Regions from separate parts of the Radiobacillus sp. PE A8.2 genome, predicted to be linked through region 2. Evidence: riboswitches for the same ligand, from Rfam matches in the RefSeq annotation. Region 2 holds a riboswitch; each other region holds the start of a gene.
The links. A riboswitch is a leader RNA that binds a small molecule or an ion and turns the genes downstream of it on or off. The one in region 2 is predicted to bind thiamine pyrophosphate.
Positions count from the first base shown of each region.

Region 1 (6,299 bases), on a different contig from region 2:
AGGGATTCGAGTTACGATGAAGGATGAAGAAAATTTCACGGAAATTCCGCAATTTTGGCAAGATATCTACAAATCAGATGTAGGAGAATTAATAGAATCTCATGCAGGCGACCTCGGAATGCTCGGTGCTTGTTTAGAGTACGAGTCAGAAGCAGATGCGTTCATTTATTTTATCGGAGTGGAAAAGGGATTTGCAGAGGTTCCGGAACAGTTGGAAGAAAATCAAATACCAGCATCTACATGGGCAGTGTTTGAAGTGGTTGGCCCAATGCCTGAAGCAATACAGGAGACGACCAAACGAATTTTTTCAGAATGGTTCCCTGCAACAGGCTTTGTCCATGCCGGAACAGCTGACATCGAGGTATATCCACCGCAAAAAGCAACGCCACAGGACGCTGATTACCGGACAGAGATATGGATGCCCGTAAAGAAAGCGTAAGCATAGAAAAAGCCTAAATCGGATTAAGATTTAGGCTTTTTCTATGCTTTTTCAGACAAACGCGTTTGATTTAAGAAACTAATTACAAATTGCTATGGTAGAACAGCCATCCGTGTTATCGTGGAAGTTGTCACTTTCGCTTTGAAAAGAGGGGATTTTATTTATCCATATATTTTAATGATATTCGTAGTTATTTTTTACGCTGGCAATATCTTAGTTGGAAAGGCGCTCAATGATTTACCACCGTTTACGATTGCATTTATGCGATTATTCGTTGCGTTTATTGTGTTAACTCCACTAGGGATCTCATCTTTCTGGAAAAACCGGTTAACTTTTTGGAATCATAAAATACCATTACTCGTGATGACATTAAGTGGGGTCACCTTTTTTAACACATTTATCTACGGAGCGTTACAATTCACTACGGCAACCAATGTGTCTGTATTAGAATCGGTTATACCCGTCGTGACAGTATTGCTAAGCATTTTTCTATTAAAAGAAAAGCTGCAAGGCATCCAGTGGATTGGAATTATATTATCTTTTCTAGGGGCGATATGGGTTGTTTTGGATGGGAAAATCTTTGAATTGGCATCGATAGCTTGGAATATCGGAGATGCTATCATGATAGGAGCTATTATTTCCTGGGCAATTTATTCCATTTGCGTGAAGCGATATATGCATTTGTTTCCGTCTTTTGCTGCCTTGTTTGTGATGACTGGAGTTTCTGTTGTCGTGTTATTACCTATTGTAGGGATCGAATGGGTAGTGACCGGGGTACCTGCATTTTCGGCTTCTAGTCATATGATCGGATTTTTGTATTTAGGAATTTTCCCGTCATTTATTGCGTTAGTTTTTTATAATCGAGCCGTTGATTTATTAAGTGCATCACAGGCTTCTGTATTTTTAAATTTTCTTCCAGTCGTTACGATGCTTGGAGCCTACCTTTGGTTAGGTGAAACGATCACTGTAATGCAAATAATCGGTACATTTATCGTAATTACTGGTGTTATATTGACAACACAATTCCGTGTGAATCGCGGGAAAGTTGATAAGGTTGAATCAGGTCTACGTGAATCTGGGTAAGGTCTGAACTAGAAAACGCATGGATGTTTATACATCCATGCGTTTTCAGTAGGATTTTCATAAATTATGATCGTAGCTCTTTCGGAACCATATTTTCTAGGTTTACACGGTTTAACACCAATACACCAATAACAGCTCCTAAAGCACTACTAGCTAAAAAGCTAGGAATAAATCCAAGTGCCCCGTAAGAAGTTCCCATTAACACATTGGCGTATGGGACAGAGAACAGTGCGCCGATGATACCTGTACCAATCATTTCACCGGTTGCAGCCATATATTTCTTTTTTGTCCAACGATACAAATATCCTGCTAATAGTGCGCCAATCATACCACCTGGGAATGCAAGCAAAGTTCCTAAGCCTAATAAGTTCCGTAGTAATCCAATCGTAAAAGCGATAGTCACTGCTGGAATTGGTCCTAACACTACGGCTGCCATAACATTGACCGCGTGTTGAATCGGATAGACCTTTGCGACACCAATCTGAAATCCAAGAATTGATGATCCGATAACTCCGATTGCTACAAAAATTGCCATTGTCGTTAATAATCTTGTGTTGTTCCTCATAAATAGCTCCCCCTAAATAAAAATAAAAAAACCAGATCCATGACAAGCAGGACCTGGTTTATAACCAAATAGTATGATTTTCCGTACTACTTCCCTCCGCTGGTACGAGCCAGATCAGGTCCTTAGAGTTAAAAAGCATTGTGCTCTTCTCTCAGCCTACACATCCATAGGCACCCCTAGTAGTTTCTATTCAATTGATTAATTTCACTATAGCATAGGGAAGAAAAAAGGTAAACAGACTAAAAGTAAAGCAATTATCTTGAAATCGAGATAATTACCAACTATAATAATTTACATAAAATATATGTGACGCTTTGTTGAATGAATTTACACAAATCAGCTTAATCTAAATAAATAAATAAAGGAGTGTGTAGGATGGAACTAAAGGGTATACATCATGTGTCATCCATTACCGCTGTTGCAAAGGATAATTATGATTTTTATACGAAAGTACTAGGCATGCGTTTGGTGAAAAAATCTGTTAATCAAGACGATACGAGTATGTATCATTTATTTTATGCAGATGAGGTTGGTAATCCAGGTACAGATTTAACGTTCTTTGAAATCCCGAGAGCAGGACACACATATGAAGGAAATAATAGTATCTCCTTTACAGCTCTTCGTGTAGCGAACGATGAGGCGTTGGATTTTTGGAAAAGCAGGTTAGCGGATCATAATGTCAAGCATGAAGCGATAACAGAGGAATTTGGTAGAAAAGTCCTTCACTTTACAGATCACGAGGGTCAGCGACTAGTACTCGTTTCTGATCAAAATAACAAAGGCGTGGCCGGTGGTACACCGTGGGATAAGGCGCCAGTTCCGCAAAACAAAGGAATTATTGGTCTAGGTCCGGTTAGGCTCACTGTGCCGAATCCAGAGCCTACTGTAAAAGTACTAACCGAGATCATGGGTTTTAGACATGCTGGAAGTTATCCTGCCTTTGTCGAGGGTCAGCCTAATATTGAAGTATATGAAACAGGTGAAGGCGGCACTGGTGCAGAGGTGCATATTGAGCACAGAACAGATTTGCCAAAGGAAAAACCTGGCCGTGGCAGTGTGCACCATGTAGCTTTTCGAGTACATGACGAACAGGAGTTATCAGCTTGGAGAGATATAATCAGACAAAACCGGATGCCGAATTCAGGTCTGGTGGATCGCTATTATTTCCAATCGCTGTATTTTAGAGAGCCCAATGGGATATTGTTCGAATTAGCAACAGATGGACCTGGTTTTGCTACAGATGAAGATGTTGAACACTTAGGTGAAACTGTTGCATTACCGCCATTTTTTGAAGATAAACGTGCACAAATTGAAGCGAAATTAAAACCGTTAGATACGAAGCAATCATAAGAGAGGGCCTGAATCGATACTGATTTGGGCTTTTTCTCTACCAATTTACACATAGGGCAATTCATTGAGGTTATTCTAATTACAAAAGGATAAGGAGAATGATTACATGGATAAGCAATCTTTAACAAATAAGGTCGCGATTATTACAGGGGCAGGTTCTGGTATCGGGGAAGCCGCGGCAATTCGCTTAGCTCAGGCAGGCGCAAAAGTAGGGCTAGTCGATTTAAAAGAGAAAAATGCTGCAAAAGTGAAGCAGCAGATTGAAGACATGGGTGGACAAGCACTCATCACAGATACCGATGTGTCGGATCCAAAACGGGTGGAAGACAGTATACAACAAGTGGTAGATCAGTGGGGACGACTGGACATGGTATTTGCTAATGCCGGTATAAACGGAAAAGTTGCCCCGATAGAGGATCTGAGCCCGGAGGATTGGGACCAAACGTTAACAACGAATTTAAAAAGTACATTTTTGACAGTAAAATACGCTATTCCTCATTTGAAGCAAAATGGTGGAAGTATTGTGATAACAAGTTCAATCAATGGTAACCGAACCTTCTCTGGTTTCGGCATGTCTGCCTATAGCTCATCAAAGGCCGGTCAGATGGCTTTTGGTAAAATGGCAGCATTAGAGTTAGCACAATACAAAATTCGAGTGAATGTGATATGTCCTGGTGCAATTAAAACAAACATTGGTGAAAATACTTTTCCTGATAAAGATAACCTAGATAAAATCAAGATTCCGGTTGAGTATCCGGAGGGAAATCAACCGTTAGAGCATCACCCAGGTAGCCCGGAACAAGTAGCTGATTTGGTTCATTTTCTTCTATCGGATGCTTCGAGTCATATTACAGGGACTGAAGTATTTATTGATGGTGCAGAGACATTACTATAAGAGGTTGTTCAAAAAGTCCCAATTGATCACAATGATTACTCAAGAAGCTTATTGACGTCGAATATTGGATTCAGCCGAAAAATCCGGTCCTCACGTAGGTTTTGTCTACGCTCCGGTCCTCTTTTTCTAGCTTCATCCAATCTTCTCGGTGCTAAAAATGGAACTTTTTGAACACGAACTATAAGTAAGAAATGCGATTATGATATACTAAATAGCAAATAAAAGTTTCGTTTTAGAATGAGGTGCACCAATGAATCATCAAGTAAAAGCTGTATTTTTAGACATGGACGGTACGATCTTAAATGACCACAATCGTGCTAGTGACCGCTTGAAATTATACATCCAGCAGTTAAGGCAAAATGGTGTGTATGTTTTCATAGCAACGGGTAGAACTTTAATGGAAATTAGTGACGTGATCCCAGATGATTTTGAAGTTGATGGAATCGTTAGTTCAAACGGGATGGTTGTCACAATTGGTGAGGAGAAGTTAGCGGAGAATGCATTGCCAGCAAAGTTAGTTGAGGATTTAGTAGATAGAGCTCGGAAAAACCATATCTACTATGAAGTGCATCCCAATCAAGGACAAAGATTCTCTCTCGAAAAAGATAAATCTTATATTATTGAGCAAATAAATGATCCAAAACCAGATGGTGTAGAGGAAAGTGAGTGGCGCTCTCGAAAAGAGGCGATCACCGAAGATATCGAATGGGTAGATAGTTTACAACCGAAAAATGTATCGAAGTTTTACTTCTTTAGTAAAGACCGTGCGCATATTAATCAATGGATAAACGAATTGAATCAATTGAAGCAAACGGTTGACTTTACTACTTCATCATCAACTCCGCACAATGTTGAAGTGATGGTTGCGGGAGTGAATAAGGCAACAGGTATCGCTTATTTGTTAGACAAATTCAATTTAGATAAGAAAGATGTATTGGCAATCGGTGACAGTCATAACGATATCCAGATGTTCGAGTTAGTCGGGCATGCAGTCGCGATGAAAAACGCTGACGATACGATGAAAAGCTTAGCGGATGAAGTGTGCGAATATACGAATGAAGAAGACGGTGTTTATCACTATTTGCAAGCGAAATTCAACATATAAGATCAGCGTCAATTTCGTAATTACCTTATGCAGCTGATAATGCGTATAGCGAAGAAATTGACTAACAAGCAGAAGTCGAAGGCAATCCAACCGTCGACTTCTTTGTTTATAAAGATTACATAATACCTTACAATGCTATTCACACTTGGGAATTGTATATACGTATGTTACTAGCGAAAGACCAGTATGATGAGGAATTAGATTTTAAAAATTGGGAGGGGAAAGGAATGTTCAAACCAGATAGGAAAAAGCTTTATGAAGTAAGCCAAGCGTTATCAGAGGTTGCGTTAGGAAAGCGAAAAGCGGACGTAGTAATTACAAATGGAACATTAGTTAATGTTATGTCAGGTGAACTGCTGGAACATACAGATATAGCGGTTAGTAATGGCCGAATTGCCTATGTTGGTGATGCAAACTTTACGATTGGTCCCGACACATCTGTTATTGATGCCGAGGGCAAGTACTTAGCACCGGGTTTCATGGACGGGCACATGCATGTTGAGAGTACGATGTTATCTGTTACTGAATTTGCCAAAGCGGCACTAGTGAAAGGCACGACGAGTATCTTTATGGACCCACATGAGATTGCCAATGTGTTTGGCACTAAAGGGGTTCATCATATGCATGAAGAAGGACAACAGCTGCCAATGAAAGTATTTACTACCTTTCCATCGTGTGTTCCAGCAACAGATGGCTTAGAAGATGCGGGTGCTAGTCTTGGAGTCGAAGAGATCACAGCTGGTTTGGATTGGGAAAATGTTGTAGGGTTAGGCGAAGTAATGAATTTTCCTGGCGTTATTTATGGTGATCCGAAAATGGCAGGGGAGATTGAGGCAACGATCAAGAAGGATAAAACAGTGAC
Region 1 covers NZ_JBJGXI010000016.1:20,413-26,711, reverse strand. The annotation lists gene ACI6MV_RS10305 (AraC family transcriptional regulator) at 1-439, shown strand, start outside; gene ACI6MV_RS10300 (DMT family transporter) at 617-1,522, shown strand; gene thiW (energy coupling factor transporter S component ThiW) at 1,587-2,087, opposite strand; TPP riboswitch at 2,162-2,275, opposite strand; gene ACI6MV_RS10290 (ring-cleaving dioxygenase) at 2,463-3,437, shown strand; gene ACI6MV_RS10285 (SDR family oxidoreductase) at 3,544-4,332, shown strand; gene ACI6MV_RS10280 (Cof-type HAD-IIB family hydrolase) at 4,583-5,437, shown strand; gene ade (adenine deaminase) at 5,665-6,299, shown strand, end outside.
Region 1: linked by a shared signal. The riboswitch ahead of thiW (energy coupling factor transporter S component ThiW) and the one ahead of tenA (thiaminase II) in region 2 are both predicted to bind thiamine pyrophosphate.

Region 2 (6,299 bases):
TATCCTATTGAAAACTTAGTATTGTCCAGGTATTTTTACATTGTTTATCACCGTGAAACGGTTTTAAAATCAACCATGGATGCTTTTATTGATTCGATTAAATCGAACACGAGCCTATCACTAGATAAGCAATAAGCATCTCACCGATAAACTATTCACTTTGGGTAATCATAAAGGGTGAAGGAACATTTATTGGAGGAATTAATGATGCCTGAATTACCGGAAATGGAGAATTATAAGCACCTATTAAACGAACGGCTACGAGGGAAAACGATCACAAACGTCCAAGTCAATCGCGAAAAATCTATAAATATTAGTACCGAATTGTTTCAAGAAAAAGTAAACACGCAGAAACTTGATCAGATAGAAAGACGAGCGAAACACTTGTTATTTCATCTCGATAACGGAAATGTGTTGTTGCTTCATCTTATGTTAGGTGGTTGGATGTATTATGGTACAGAACAGGACAAACCTGACAGAACGATTCAAATTCGCTTATCCTTTGGTGATCATCATCTATATTTCATAGGACTTAGATTAGGTTATTTACATCTATTTACTGAACAAGAAGTACTAGAAGAGTTAAATGATCTTGGTCCTGAACCATTAGAGCCTAGCTTCACAAAAGAAGTATTCATTCAACTAGCCTCTAAGAGACGTGGAAAACTAAAAACCACCCTATTTAATCAACAATTCCTCTCTGGCATTGGAAATTGTTATTCTGATGAAATATGTTGGCATGCGAAACTGTTGCCAACGAGACAAATGAATGAGATGAATGAACAGGAGCAAATACAGCTGTATCACTCAATGCGCAGTGTGTTGCAAGAAGCAATCGAACTTGGGGGTTACATGAGCAATCCATTATTCAAAAATGATGTAAAAACAGGTGGATATACAGCTCATTGTAAAGTGTATGACCAGGAAGGTAATCCGTGTAGCAGATGCGGTAATCATATTGTCAAAGATAAAATATCATCACGGAAAACATTTTTTTGTGCAGAATGCCAGAAGTAAACAGAACGGTAGGGATATTATGCGATTTGGTTGTCATGTCAGTATACGAGAAGGCTATCTTGGAGCTGCAAAACACGCAGCTCAATTAAATGCTAAATCATTCCAGTATTTTCCTAAAAACCCTAGAAGCTTGTCTTTAAAATCATTCGATACGGATGACGCATACGCCTGTAAGGTCTATTGCCAAGAAAACGATATACTATCCATTTCCCATTCTCCTTATCCTACAAAATTAACTGTACAAAAAGACAAGCAACAACAAGTGATTGATTCCTTGTTGAATGACCTAGCTATTTCTGATGCATGTGGCTCCATCGGCGTAGTCGTCCATTTCGGATCATCAATAGAAGGAAACGATCCACTAGCCGCTTATCAAGTCATGATAAACACTTTAAACCAAGTACTTGAACATTGGGACGGAGCGTGTAAGTTATTACTTGAAAATAATGCTGGGAAACCAGGAGCAATGGGAACAACATTAGAAGAATTAGTCCAAATTAGAGAATTATGTGATTCTCCTGAGAAAATCGGTTTTTGTTTAGACACGTGTCATGCGTATGCTAGTGGGCTATGGGATGGCGATAATTGGGCAGAAATAGAAACAAAAGCAATAGAGCTTGGATTTTTTGATGATTTAGCAGCTATTCATTTGAATAATTCACGTTATCCTACTGGTTCTGGTAAGGACAGACATGCCAACATTTTCGAACACGGTTATATTAACGAAGCACAATGGCATGAAATTATGACTTCACCATTTGTTCAAGAAGTTCCTCTTATATTGGAAACTCCTGATGAATTTGGCATTTCACATAAGGACGAAATAGAGATGTTAAATCAACACTGGAGATCATCACTAAATCCCTAGAATAATCAGTAAAAAACCAAGCACGGAAAAGCTGTACTTGGTTAGGGTCTTTGATGGTTCTCTGCGTGTTTGATAAAAGTTATTTCATTTTCAACTAGTCCACATGCAGCACACTGAATCTTTTGAGAAGGCCCCTTGTATGCAATGTGAAATGGATCTAAATTGTCACTAGTATATTCATTCACTACATCTCCTGATTGTGGATCTAATTTCACAGCTCTCGCAACCTGCTCAATTATATTAAAGCGGGATCGATTGGTTTTACAGTTAGGGCAAAGATACGGTTGAGTAGTCAATAGTTTCACCTCCACAGTTAATTTTCCCTGTACGTTTTCTTTTATGCGTGCATGGTTCTGTAGTAATAGTTAATAATAACTGTAGAAATGTTTAGTTTTTTGAAGAAAAGGTTAAAAGCAATATATACTTTTTATTTATGAGGAAAGGGGAGAACAAGATGGCACTTTCACATGAACAACGAATCGAATTACATGAATTTAATAATCTTACAAAATCTTTAAGTTTTAATATGTATGATGTTTGTTATACCAATACAAAAGCGGAACGTGAAGCATATATTGAATACATTGATGAACAATATAATGCCGAACGATTAACCAAAATTTTAAAGAACGTTTCAGATATTATAGGTGCACATGTGCTTAATGTTGCCAAGCAAGATTTTGAGCCTCAAGGTGCTAGTGTTACTGTGTTAGTGTCGGAAGGCCCTGTAGTAGAAGTACCAACGGAGTCATTCGATGAATCACCAGGACCGTTACCAGACTCTGTAGTAATGCAGCTTGATAAAAGCCACATAACTGTTCACACGTATCCCGAATATCACCCGAATGAAGGAATAAGTACATTCAGAGCTGACATCGATGTGTCAACATGTGGTGAAATCTCTCCATTAAAAGCACTGAACTATTTAATCCATTCCTTTGAGACGGATGTAATGACGATGGACTATCGTGTCAGAGGGTTTACAAGAGATATTAATGGCAATAAATTATTTATTGATCACGATATTAGCTCGATTCAAAATTACATACCTGAAGAGGTTAAAGCACTTTATGACATGATCGATGTCAACATTTATCAAGAAAATATATTTCACACAAAATGTAAACTAAAGAAATTTGAGCTTGATCAATATTTATTCGGATCTAGTAAAGAAAAAATAAGTGAAGAAGAACAACAGCAAATTACAGAGCGGCTAACGAAAGAGATGGACGAGATCTATTATGGGAAAAATATGAATAATTAGAACTACCATAGGAAAATGATAACGCTGTAATATTTTTTACAATTAAGTGGGATACTAAACTTGATAAAGCTAAATAAAAAAACAGTCATCAATGTTTGATTGTTAATGACAGATGAAAGGTCTTTACGATGATAAAATACAAACCAAAAAAGCATGAAGCTTTATTGTGGAGTATTGCTTTACCAGGTTTTGGTCAAATACTAAACGGTCAGTTTTTAAAGGGAATAGTATTCATCTTTTTAGAATTTCTTGTTAACGTGCAGAGCAATTTTAACTTAGCAATTGTATACTCATTTACAGGAGAAATAATCAAAGCCATTGAAGTAACTGATTATCAATGGCTGATGTTTTACCCTTGTTTATATATGTTTGCCATGTGGGATGCTTATCGAGATGCTGAGGGAGAGATGAACAGTTTAAGTTATCTTCCTTTTGTATTTGGCGCTTATTTTTTAACAGTAGGATTAATTTTTTCTGCGAAGATAAAAATATTTGATCATTTGATTGGTCCTGTTTTCTTACCAATGTTGTTCTTAGTACTCGGTCTATGCATTGGACTATTGATTAAACTATTGGTTGCAAAAGTACAAGTTAAAGACGGATAAATTTTTGAGCTCAAATAATGATGAGAGCTCATTTTTTTATGATTTAATTCTTTTAAAAAGAACAATTCACCCCTCTTATGATTAAGATAAAATTAGAGCAAATAGATAATTATTAAAGAAACTAAATGAATTTTAAAGAATTTCTAATTTAACCTTTACTTTTTAGCTATATTTGGTATTATATAGATGCATTCATTAATATATGAAGAAATTTTGGAAGAAAGGGGATAGTAAAGATGTTATTTTCACTTTACGTGGTATCCTTAACTGTTTTGTTGACGTTTCTTGTATTGTCGTTCGTTGAAAAGCTTGAAAGATTCTTCACGCGCAAGAAAAAATTTCGTGCTAACAACAAGCAAGTGCAACCTGCAGTGTTAGCTTTTCATAAATAATCACTCCAATTGATTGAGCCTTTTGACATACTGATCAAGAGGCTTTTTATTATCGGTTCCGTTTGACAACATTTGTACGCATGTTATGATAAGCTTCAAAGCACAATTTAATAGTACTATTTTCCGCTAGGGGTGCCTTATGCAGCATATTGCAATTAAAGGTTGAGATTAAAGTGTTACTTTAAGACCCTTAGAACCTGATCTGGTCAAACCAGCGTAGGGAAGTGGAGTAGGGAATAGCTGTCTATTTGACTCTGTTTCATTACGTCTCCACTTTCTATCTCAGTAGGAAGTGTTTTTGTTTGTCAATAAATGATTACAAACACAAAAAAGGAGATGAATAAAATGAAATTTTCACAGCTTTTAAGAGAAGAAACGAAGGACATTTGGAAAGCAAGCTTTAACCATCCGTTTGTAAAAGGAATCGGTGACGGCACATTAGCGGTTGAGTGTTTTCGTCATTATGTAATGCAAGATTCTTATTATTTATCCCATTTTGCAAGAGTACAAGCATTAGGTGCAGCAAAGGCAAAAGATCTACATACAACGAACAGATTAGCTGCACATGCTCAAGGCACATATGAAGCCGAACTAGGATTACATAGAAAATTTTCGGAGTTGCTTGGCATCACGGAGGAGGAGCAAGAGAACTTTGTTGCCACTCCAACCGCTTACGCTTACACTTCACATTTGTATCGCGCTGCCTATAATGGTCATTTAGGTGATATCATTGCTGCGATTTTACCTTGCTATTGGATTTATTATGAAATTGGTGAGCGATTAAAAGAACATACACCCGAAGAACCGATATATAAAGAATGGATCGCCGCTTACGGCGGAGAATGGTTTAGGACATTAGTGGAAGAACAGATTGCAAGATTAGATGAAATTGCAGAAACGGTAACCGATGAAGATCGTGATCGTATGAAACAACACTTTATTATAAGTAGTCAGTACGAGTATGGTTTTTGGGAAATGGGCTATAGTTTGGAAAAGTGGCCGTTTTAATATTGAGTGGATAACAAAAAAGTCAGTACATACTGGCTTTTTGTTATTTTTTTGTAATTCCACATACCTACGATACGTTGCGTGCGGACAACAATCACTATTATTTTACTTTAATTCAATGGGTTGTTTTTAGCAGATAGGGTCTCTCCAGGACGGGCAAATTATCAAAACGGTAATTTGGGACAAAAAGTGCGCTTCTGGCCGCTTAATCTTGTTAATTCCAACCTCCACTCATTCACTCCTATCACAAAAATTCGGAACGATATGCTCCAACTCAGACATAGTATTCAGAACAGCAAGTATAAAAATTGTTTCTTTCCTAACAGTTAGGTAAACTATACTAGTGCAATTTAGGGAGGATACAACGATGGAAAATATCATACAAGTTGAAGCTTTACGAAAAGAGTTTAAATCCTATTCAAGCCGTTCTGGTTTGCAAGGGGCTTTTCGCGACCTGTTTACCCGCAATTATAAGGTAATTCCTGCAGTTAAAGATATTGATATTACGGTTAGCAAAGGGGAAATGGTCGGATATATAGGTGAAAATGGTGCAGGAAAATCGACTACTATTAAGATGTTAACTGGTATTCTTACACCAACTTCTGGTACGGTCCGTGTTTTGGGAATGGATCCACATAGAGAAAGAGAGAAGTTTGTCCGGTCGATTGGTGTAGTATTTGGTCAACGCTCACAGTTGTGGTGGGATATTGCTGTACAAGAATCATTCCGCTTGTTAAAAAAGGTGTACAATGTGCCTGATCATTTGTATGAAAGTCACATGAGTTATGTGATTGAATCACTTGATATCGCACCATTGCTCGATAAACCTGTTAGAAAGCTGTCACTCGGACAGCGGATGCGTTGTGAGCTTGCTGCTGCATTGTTACATAATCCTACTTTGCTATTTTTAGATGAACCTACTATTGGGCTCGATGTACTCGTTAAATTAAAAATACGTAATTTCCTAAAAGAGATAAATCAAAAGTACCAAACAACGGTATTGTTAACAACTCATGATTTAACGGATATTGAGGCACTTTGTGAACGTGTAATTATGTTGGACGAAGGTCAGATTATTTATGATGGGAAACTAACAAATCTAAAATCAAGCTGGGGTGAAGGGAAGCAAATTGAATTTCAATTTA
Region 2 covers NZ_JBJGXI010000012.1:85,392-91,690, forward strand. The annotation lists gene ACI6MV_RS08710 (selenium metabolism-associated LysR family transcriptional regulator) at 1-135, shown strand, start outside; gene mutM (bifunctional DNA-formamidopyrimidine glycosylase/DNA-(apurinic or apyrimidinic site) lyase) at 208-1,017, shown strand; gene ACI6MV_RS08720 (deoxyribonuclease IV) at 1,037-1,885, shown strand; gene ACI6MV_RS08725 (DNA alkylation repair protein) at 1,927-2,181, opposite strand; gene speD (adenosylmethionine decarboxylase) at 2,340-3,149, shown strand; gene ACI6MV_RS08735 (hypothetical protein) at 3,278-3,754, shown strand; gene ACI6MV_RS08740 (hypothetical protein) at 3,991-4,146, shown strand; TPP riboswitch at 4,265-4,386, shown strand; gene tenA (thiaminase II) at 4,492-5,154, shown strand; gene ACI6MV_RS08750 (ABC transporter ATP-binding protein) at 5,522-6,299, shown strand, end outside.

Region 3 (6,299 bases), on a different contig from region 2:
TAGGCGTATCTTCCGTAGTCGGACAATACGTGTTGCCAGCAGTTTTGCAAAGCTATGTATCCCAGTATCCTGAAGTAAAAATCCAGTTACAAATCGGTTTAAGCCAGTACATCCGAAACACCTCGGACAATTTTCACGTATCGATTATTCGTGGTGATAAATCAGCTAATCAGCACTGTACGCACCTATTTTCAGACCGCTTATATTTAGTAGATAAAAAGCGTTCTGATGCAACGGAGAATCAACGACCGCTAATAGAATTCAAGAGTGATCCTGGATTTCAACAGCTCGTGAATCAATGGTTTTTAGAACATAGCGATGTCAGCTTCTCACAATCGATACAAGTTGATCAAATAGAAACGTGCAAACAGTTAATGGCGCACGGTGTTGGCATGGCTGTATTACCCGAAATCGCATTACAAGATTTGAGCCGCGACCAGTTTTCATTCACACCACTAATCGTGGATGACAAGCATCTGGAACGCCATACATGGCTATGCGTCCCACAAATGGCCATGGATTTACCACAAGTACGCGCTTTTGTTGAAACGATCGGTGAGCGGAAGTTTTAAGTTGAAGTTAATGTTTGTTGTTGTGGCGGTGTGTTGGGATCTAGTGTGTCTTACTTTACTCTTGGGGAACTGCTGGGCATGGTGGTTTGGTGCAATAATCTCGAGTTGTGGTGCAATTATCCGGTGGTGTGGTGCAATAACTCGTCCGTATGGTGCAATTATCCCTTTTAGTGGTGCAATAATTCCAAACTGTGGTGCAATCGTCCCACCAGCGTCACCTTCTAATCTACAAAAATACCAATCTTGGAATCAGTTTCTGTTGATCTAGTATGTTTTCCTTCAGTTCGGGGGAACTCTTACTCGTTCAGCGATTGATCTAGTAAATCCTACTCCAGTTCAGGGCATCTCTTACTCGTTCAACGACTGATCTAGTATATCTTCCTCCAGTTCAGGGCTACTCTTACTCGTTCAGCTGCTGATCTAGTATATCTTCCTTCAGTTCGGGGGACTCTTACTCGTTCGGGACAACTCTTACTCGATCAACTCCCCAATATCGACGTTTGGTGCAATAATCTCGGCTTGTGGTGCAATTATCCGGTGGTGTGGTGCAATAACTCGTCCCTTTGGTGCAATTATCCCTCCAAACGGTGCAATAACTCGAAACTGTGGTGCAATCGCCCCACCAGACCCACCAGCGCCACTGTCCCCCACCATAATCACACCTCCCCAAACCCAAAAAGCTACAACCCACTCACTGGGTCATAGCTTCTCCCTAATCCAATCGATAAAAATTCACTGTATTCTCATACAATTGCTCATAAACTTGATTAACCGGCATTTTTTTAACTCAGCAATCTTCCCCACTGTGTCGTGCATCATTTTTGGATGAGTCATTTGATCGGCAAATGGTCCCTCAAACGGCCATGGTCCGTCAGTTTCGATCATCATTTGCGCCAACGGATACCTCGTAACCAATTGCTGTATCTCTGCTTCATACAGACAATCCGGCGTAATGGAAATAAAATAACCATTTTCCATCATCCGGTGCACGGTATTCACATCCCCTTTAAACCAATGAAAGTGTGCTCGCTTCACCCCATGCTTTTCTAACAGGTCGCACACAACCGGGGCATCCCCATATACAGCATGCAAAACAATCGGTTTGTCCAATCGAGCTGCCAACAGGATGAACTTTTCCAACAATTCTATATAACCGTCCATATTCAACTCAGGATTTTCCTGTCTTGAATAGTAAGGTAACCCGACTTCACCTACAGCTACCATTTTGTCCTGATGATCCTCAATAAAATTAAATAATTCATCGATCTGCTCAGCACTAGGTAACGGCTGTTCGGGATGATAGCCGAATGCCGGTTTTACACGAAAATCTTCCAAGCTAAGCCGAAGATTCTCTTTTGCAGAATCTAAATGATTGGAGACGCACAGTAGTGCTTCTACATGATCTTCTTCCAACTTATCCAATATGGCCCTTCGTTCATCATCCTTATACAAGTCCAAGTGAATGTGCGCATCAATTACCTTCATTGCAGTACACGCAACTCTCCGTATATTTCCTTCTTCCATTGTAAAAATTCTTCGGTTAACAGCAGCGATTCGTCACGCGGTCGCGCGAATGGAATTTTGAATTCCCGTTTAACAGATGCTGGATTGCTAGATAACACAATAATTCGATCTGATAAATAAATGGCCTCTTCGATATTATGTGTGACAAATAAAACTGAGCGTCGATTTGCTTCCCAAATGGAGAGTAGCCATCTTTGCATTTCTAATCTCGTAAATTCATCTAGTGCAGAAAACGGCTCATCAAGGCAAATAAACGATTGCGGGCTGAGTAAACTGCGGACAAAGGCAACTCTTTGCCTCATCCCCCCAGAAAGCTGATGCGGATACGCATGCTCATAGCCACTTAATCCCGCTTTTTCCAGCATAGCGAGCGCTTGCGCTTCATCAGTTTTTCCAGAGATCTCTGCTCCAAGCAGCACATTTTTTAGTACTGAACGCCACGGAAACAATGACGGACTTTGCGGTGTATAGCTGATCGAACCTCTTTTACCAGTAATTTTTTCGTCATCTAAATAAAATTCACCAGCATCAGGCACATACATGCCACCAATTAAATGGAACAACGTGCTTTTTCCACTACCGGACGGACCGAGCAAGGAGACAAATTCGCCATCTTCAACCGTAAAGGAAATGTTGTCTAATACGAGCTTGTTATCAAAGGATTTAGTAATTTTATCTACAACGAGTTGACTCATGATCGTTCCGCCTCTCCTTTTGGCCGCCACTTAATTAATAGCTTTTCTAGTCCAATAATTAGTGAGAAAAATACTAAACAAAGTGCCATAATGATTACAATTGCGACGAAAACACGATCCGTTCGAAACGAGGACGACGCTAGTGTCATGTAGACACCGATTCCTTGATTCGCTCCGAGCCATTCAGAAATAACCGCACCCATGACACTATATGTTGCCGATATTTTCAATCCGGAAAACAGTGACGGAAGCGCATGTGGTAATTCCAACTTAAAAAAGATTTGACGTTTTGTTGCACCAGCCATTTGCATATAGTGCATCAGTTCGTGACTCGTTTGTCTGAAACCTTCCATCGCTGACACCGCAATTGGGAAAAAACAAACAAGTGTAATGACAATAATTTTTGGCATCATACCGAAGCCAAACCAAATGACAAGTAAAGGAGCGAGCACAATAATCGGTATGTTTTGCGATAAAATCATCAATGGGTAAAACGCTTCTCTTACAGTAGGCATTAGGTGCAAAGCAACCGCAACAATGATCCCGACACTGCAGCCGATACTAAAGCCAATAACCGTTAACCGAATCGTAGACAAAATATGATGATTATAGTTAGACCAGCCTGCAATCCCCTCTTGCACAATTTCGGTTGGAGCAGGTAGTAGCCAAGATGGGATTTCAAACAGGCGACTACTCGCTTCCCATGTTATGAGTAAAAGGATGATGACCAATACTGGTCGCCATCCTTTTTTAAAAATCGTCCTCATCCTCTGTATTTCTCCGTTAGTTTATCCATCGATGCACCATCTGGTTTATACAGCACTTTTATTTGAGAAATAATGCTCGGGCTGCCAATCTCGACCATTTTTTGATTCATTTTCTCAACGATTGCCAGCAACTCTGACAACTCGCCCTCCATCGTTGTTTCTAGCGGGTGCACCTCATATTTGACGCCAGCTTCTTCAATTACTGCAATCGCCGCGTCCACATAAGGAATAACGTCCTCACCATTTTTTGTTTTCGGTATAATTTGGATACTTACTAGTGAATTTGCCATAAAATATCACCCCTTATTCTGGTAGAAATTCGTTTGTAAATGCATTTTCTACATCTAATTCTTCTTCTAACAACCCGTTATCATACATCCAGCTTGCATAGTTTTCCCATACCTCTTCTGTTTGAATGCCCCATTGTTCAGCATCATCTTGGTATTTTGGTGATAACCATTCTTGGCTTGCTTTTACTAACTCAGCATCTAAATCTGGAACAGCTGCAGTTAAAATATCCGCCGCTTCAGCTGGGTTATCAATGGCGTATTGATAGCCTTTCGATACAGCTGCCATAAATGCTTTTACCGTGTCTGGATCTTCTGCAATTTTATCTTCATTCGTAATAATGACAGGTGTGTAATAATCGAGCTTATCTGTATAATCTGTTAAGTAAAGCATATCTAACTCCATGTCACGAAGCTCTGCTTCTACTCCAGTCCATGCATAGTAAATCCATGCGAAATCAATATCGCCACGTTCTACTGCTGTGAAGAAATCACTGTTACCCATATTAACAATTTCTACTTCATCTACATTCGCATCTTCTTGTTTCATTAATGAATCAATTACCGCTTGTTCCACCGGTGCACCCCAGCCACCATATGTTTTGCCTTCAAAATCAGCTGGTGAAGTGATGCCTCTGTCTGCTGGTGCCGCAAATCCAGATGTATTATGTTGAATGATTGCACCAATCGAAACGATCGGAATATCCTGAACACGAGCTTCTGTTATACCTTCTTGTGCACCAATACCAAAATCCGCTTGCCCAGAAGCTACAACCTGGCTAGCTCCAGATTCTCCTGGTAAAACAATTTCTACATCTAAGCCTTGTTCTTCAAAATATCCTTTCTCTTGTGCTACATATAATCCAGTATGATTAGTATTTGGTGTCCAATCCAATACCATCGTAACTTCCGTTAATTCCGTCTGCTCCTGTTGACCATCATTTCCGTTGGATTCCTCAGTTTCTGCGTTACAGCCAGCAACTAGTGCCAGCGTGAGTAAAGCCAATAACCACTTCTTCAATGTTATTCCTCCCTAAGTATCTGTTTGATAAGCGTTGGTGCGCTGGAACATAAGCATTGGCTATGGCTAATCGGAATATTATCCGTACTTTTAACCAATCAAAAACGCCCTAGGTTATCCCTAGGGCGCATATTATAAACGTCAATGTTTGTCATATGTTCCCTACGCTGGTTTTAGCCAGATCAGGTTCTAAGGGTCTGCATCTTACGGATACGATCTCAACCGGCATCACCGGTCCCCCCACAATAAAAACTAGCTATTCAATTAATCTTACGCTTTCAATTATCTACTTTGACACAGTAGTGTAGTTTTTTCAAGTTATTTATTTCAATCAATCTATTATTCTTGTATGTAAAAAAAGAAAGCCTTGACCATCTCACCTGGTCAAAGCTTTTTTCGTTTATGCTAAAAATCCTAGATATGCAATAAAGACTACGAACAAGAACCACATAATTGGATGAATTTCTTTCGCTTTTCCTTTTACGATCATTGTTATTGGATAGAAGATAAAACCAACCGCAATACCAGTTGCAATGCTATAAGCAAGAGGCATCATAATAACCGTTAAGAACGCAGGAGCAGCAATTTCAAATTGATCCCACTCGATATCTTTAAGTGTCGAAGCCATCATGATTCCAACAATAATCAATGCAGGAGCAGTTACTTCTTCCGTAACAACGCTTAATAATGGTGAGAAGAACAATGCAAGCAGAAAGAATCCTGCTGTAAATACTGCTGTTAAACCGGAACGTCCACCTGCACTTACTCCTGTACCAGACTCAATGTAAGAAGTCGTTGTAGATGTACCTAATGTAGCACCAACAACAGTTGCAGCAGAGTCGGCAAACAATGCTTTTCCAGCTTTAGGAAGCTTGTTGTCTTTCATTAAACCTGCTTTTGTTGCAACCGCAACTAGTGTACCTGCAGTATCAAAGAAATCGACGAATAAGAACGTTAAAATAACACCGATCATTGGACCAGTAAATACATCACCGAAATGAAGGAAGGCTTGACCAAATGTTGGTGCAAGGCTTGGTGGAGCACTCCAAATTTCTGTCGGAAGTGGCACTAAGTTGAAAATCATCCCAACAATAGCTGTAATAACGATACCGTAGAATACTCCGCCTTTAATACCCAGTGCAAGGAAAATGACAGTAACAACAATACCTAAGATTGCAAGTGCTACAGGAGCAGAAGTTAAATCTCCTAAAGCAACCATTGTTGCATCATTGCCTACAACAATTCCTGCATTTTGAAAACCAATAAAAGCGATAAACAAACCAATCCCAGCACCAACAGCCATTTTTAGGCTTTGTGGAATTGCATTAATAATAATTTCACGAATACCTGAGATCGTAAGAACGATAAAAATAAGTCCAGAAACTAATACACCAGCTAGTGCTGTTTCCCAAGGCACACCATTACCAAGTACA
Region 3 covers NZ_JBJGXI010000064.1:3,179-9,477, forward strand. The annotation lists gene ACI6MV_RS22675 (LysR family transcriptional regulator) at 1-572, shown strand, start outside; gene ACI6MV_RS22680 (hypothetical protein) at 634-840, shown strand; gene ACI6MV_RS22685 (hypothetical protein) at 1,044-1,226, opposite strand; gene ACI6MV_RS22690 (TatD family hydrolase) at 1,305-2,057, opposite strand; gene ACI6MV_RS22695 (ABC transporter ATP-binding protein) at 2,054-2,791, opposite strand; gene ACI6MV_RS22700 (ABC transporter permease) at 2,788-3,558, opposite strand; gene ACI6MV_RS22705 (thiamine-binding protein) at 3,555-3,848, opposite strand; gene ACI6MV_RS22710 (ABC transporter substrate-binding protein) at 3,862-4,866, opposite strand; TPP riboswitch at 5,009-5,118, opposite strand; gene ACI6MV_RS22715 (NCS2 family permease) at 5,267-6,299, opposite strand, start outside.
Region 3: linked by a shared signal. The riboswitch ahead of ACI6MV_RS22710 (ABC transporter substrate-binding protein) and the one ahead of tenA (thiaminase II) in region 2 are both predicted to bind thiamine pyrophosphate.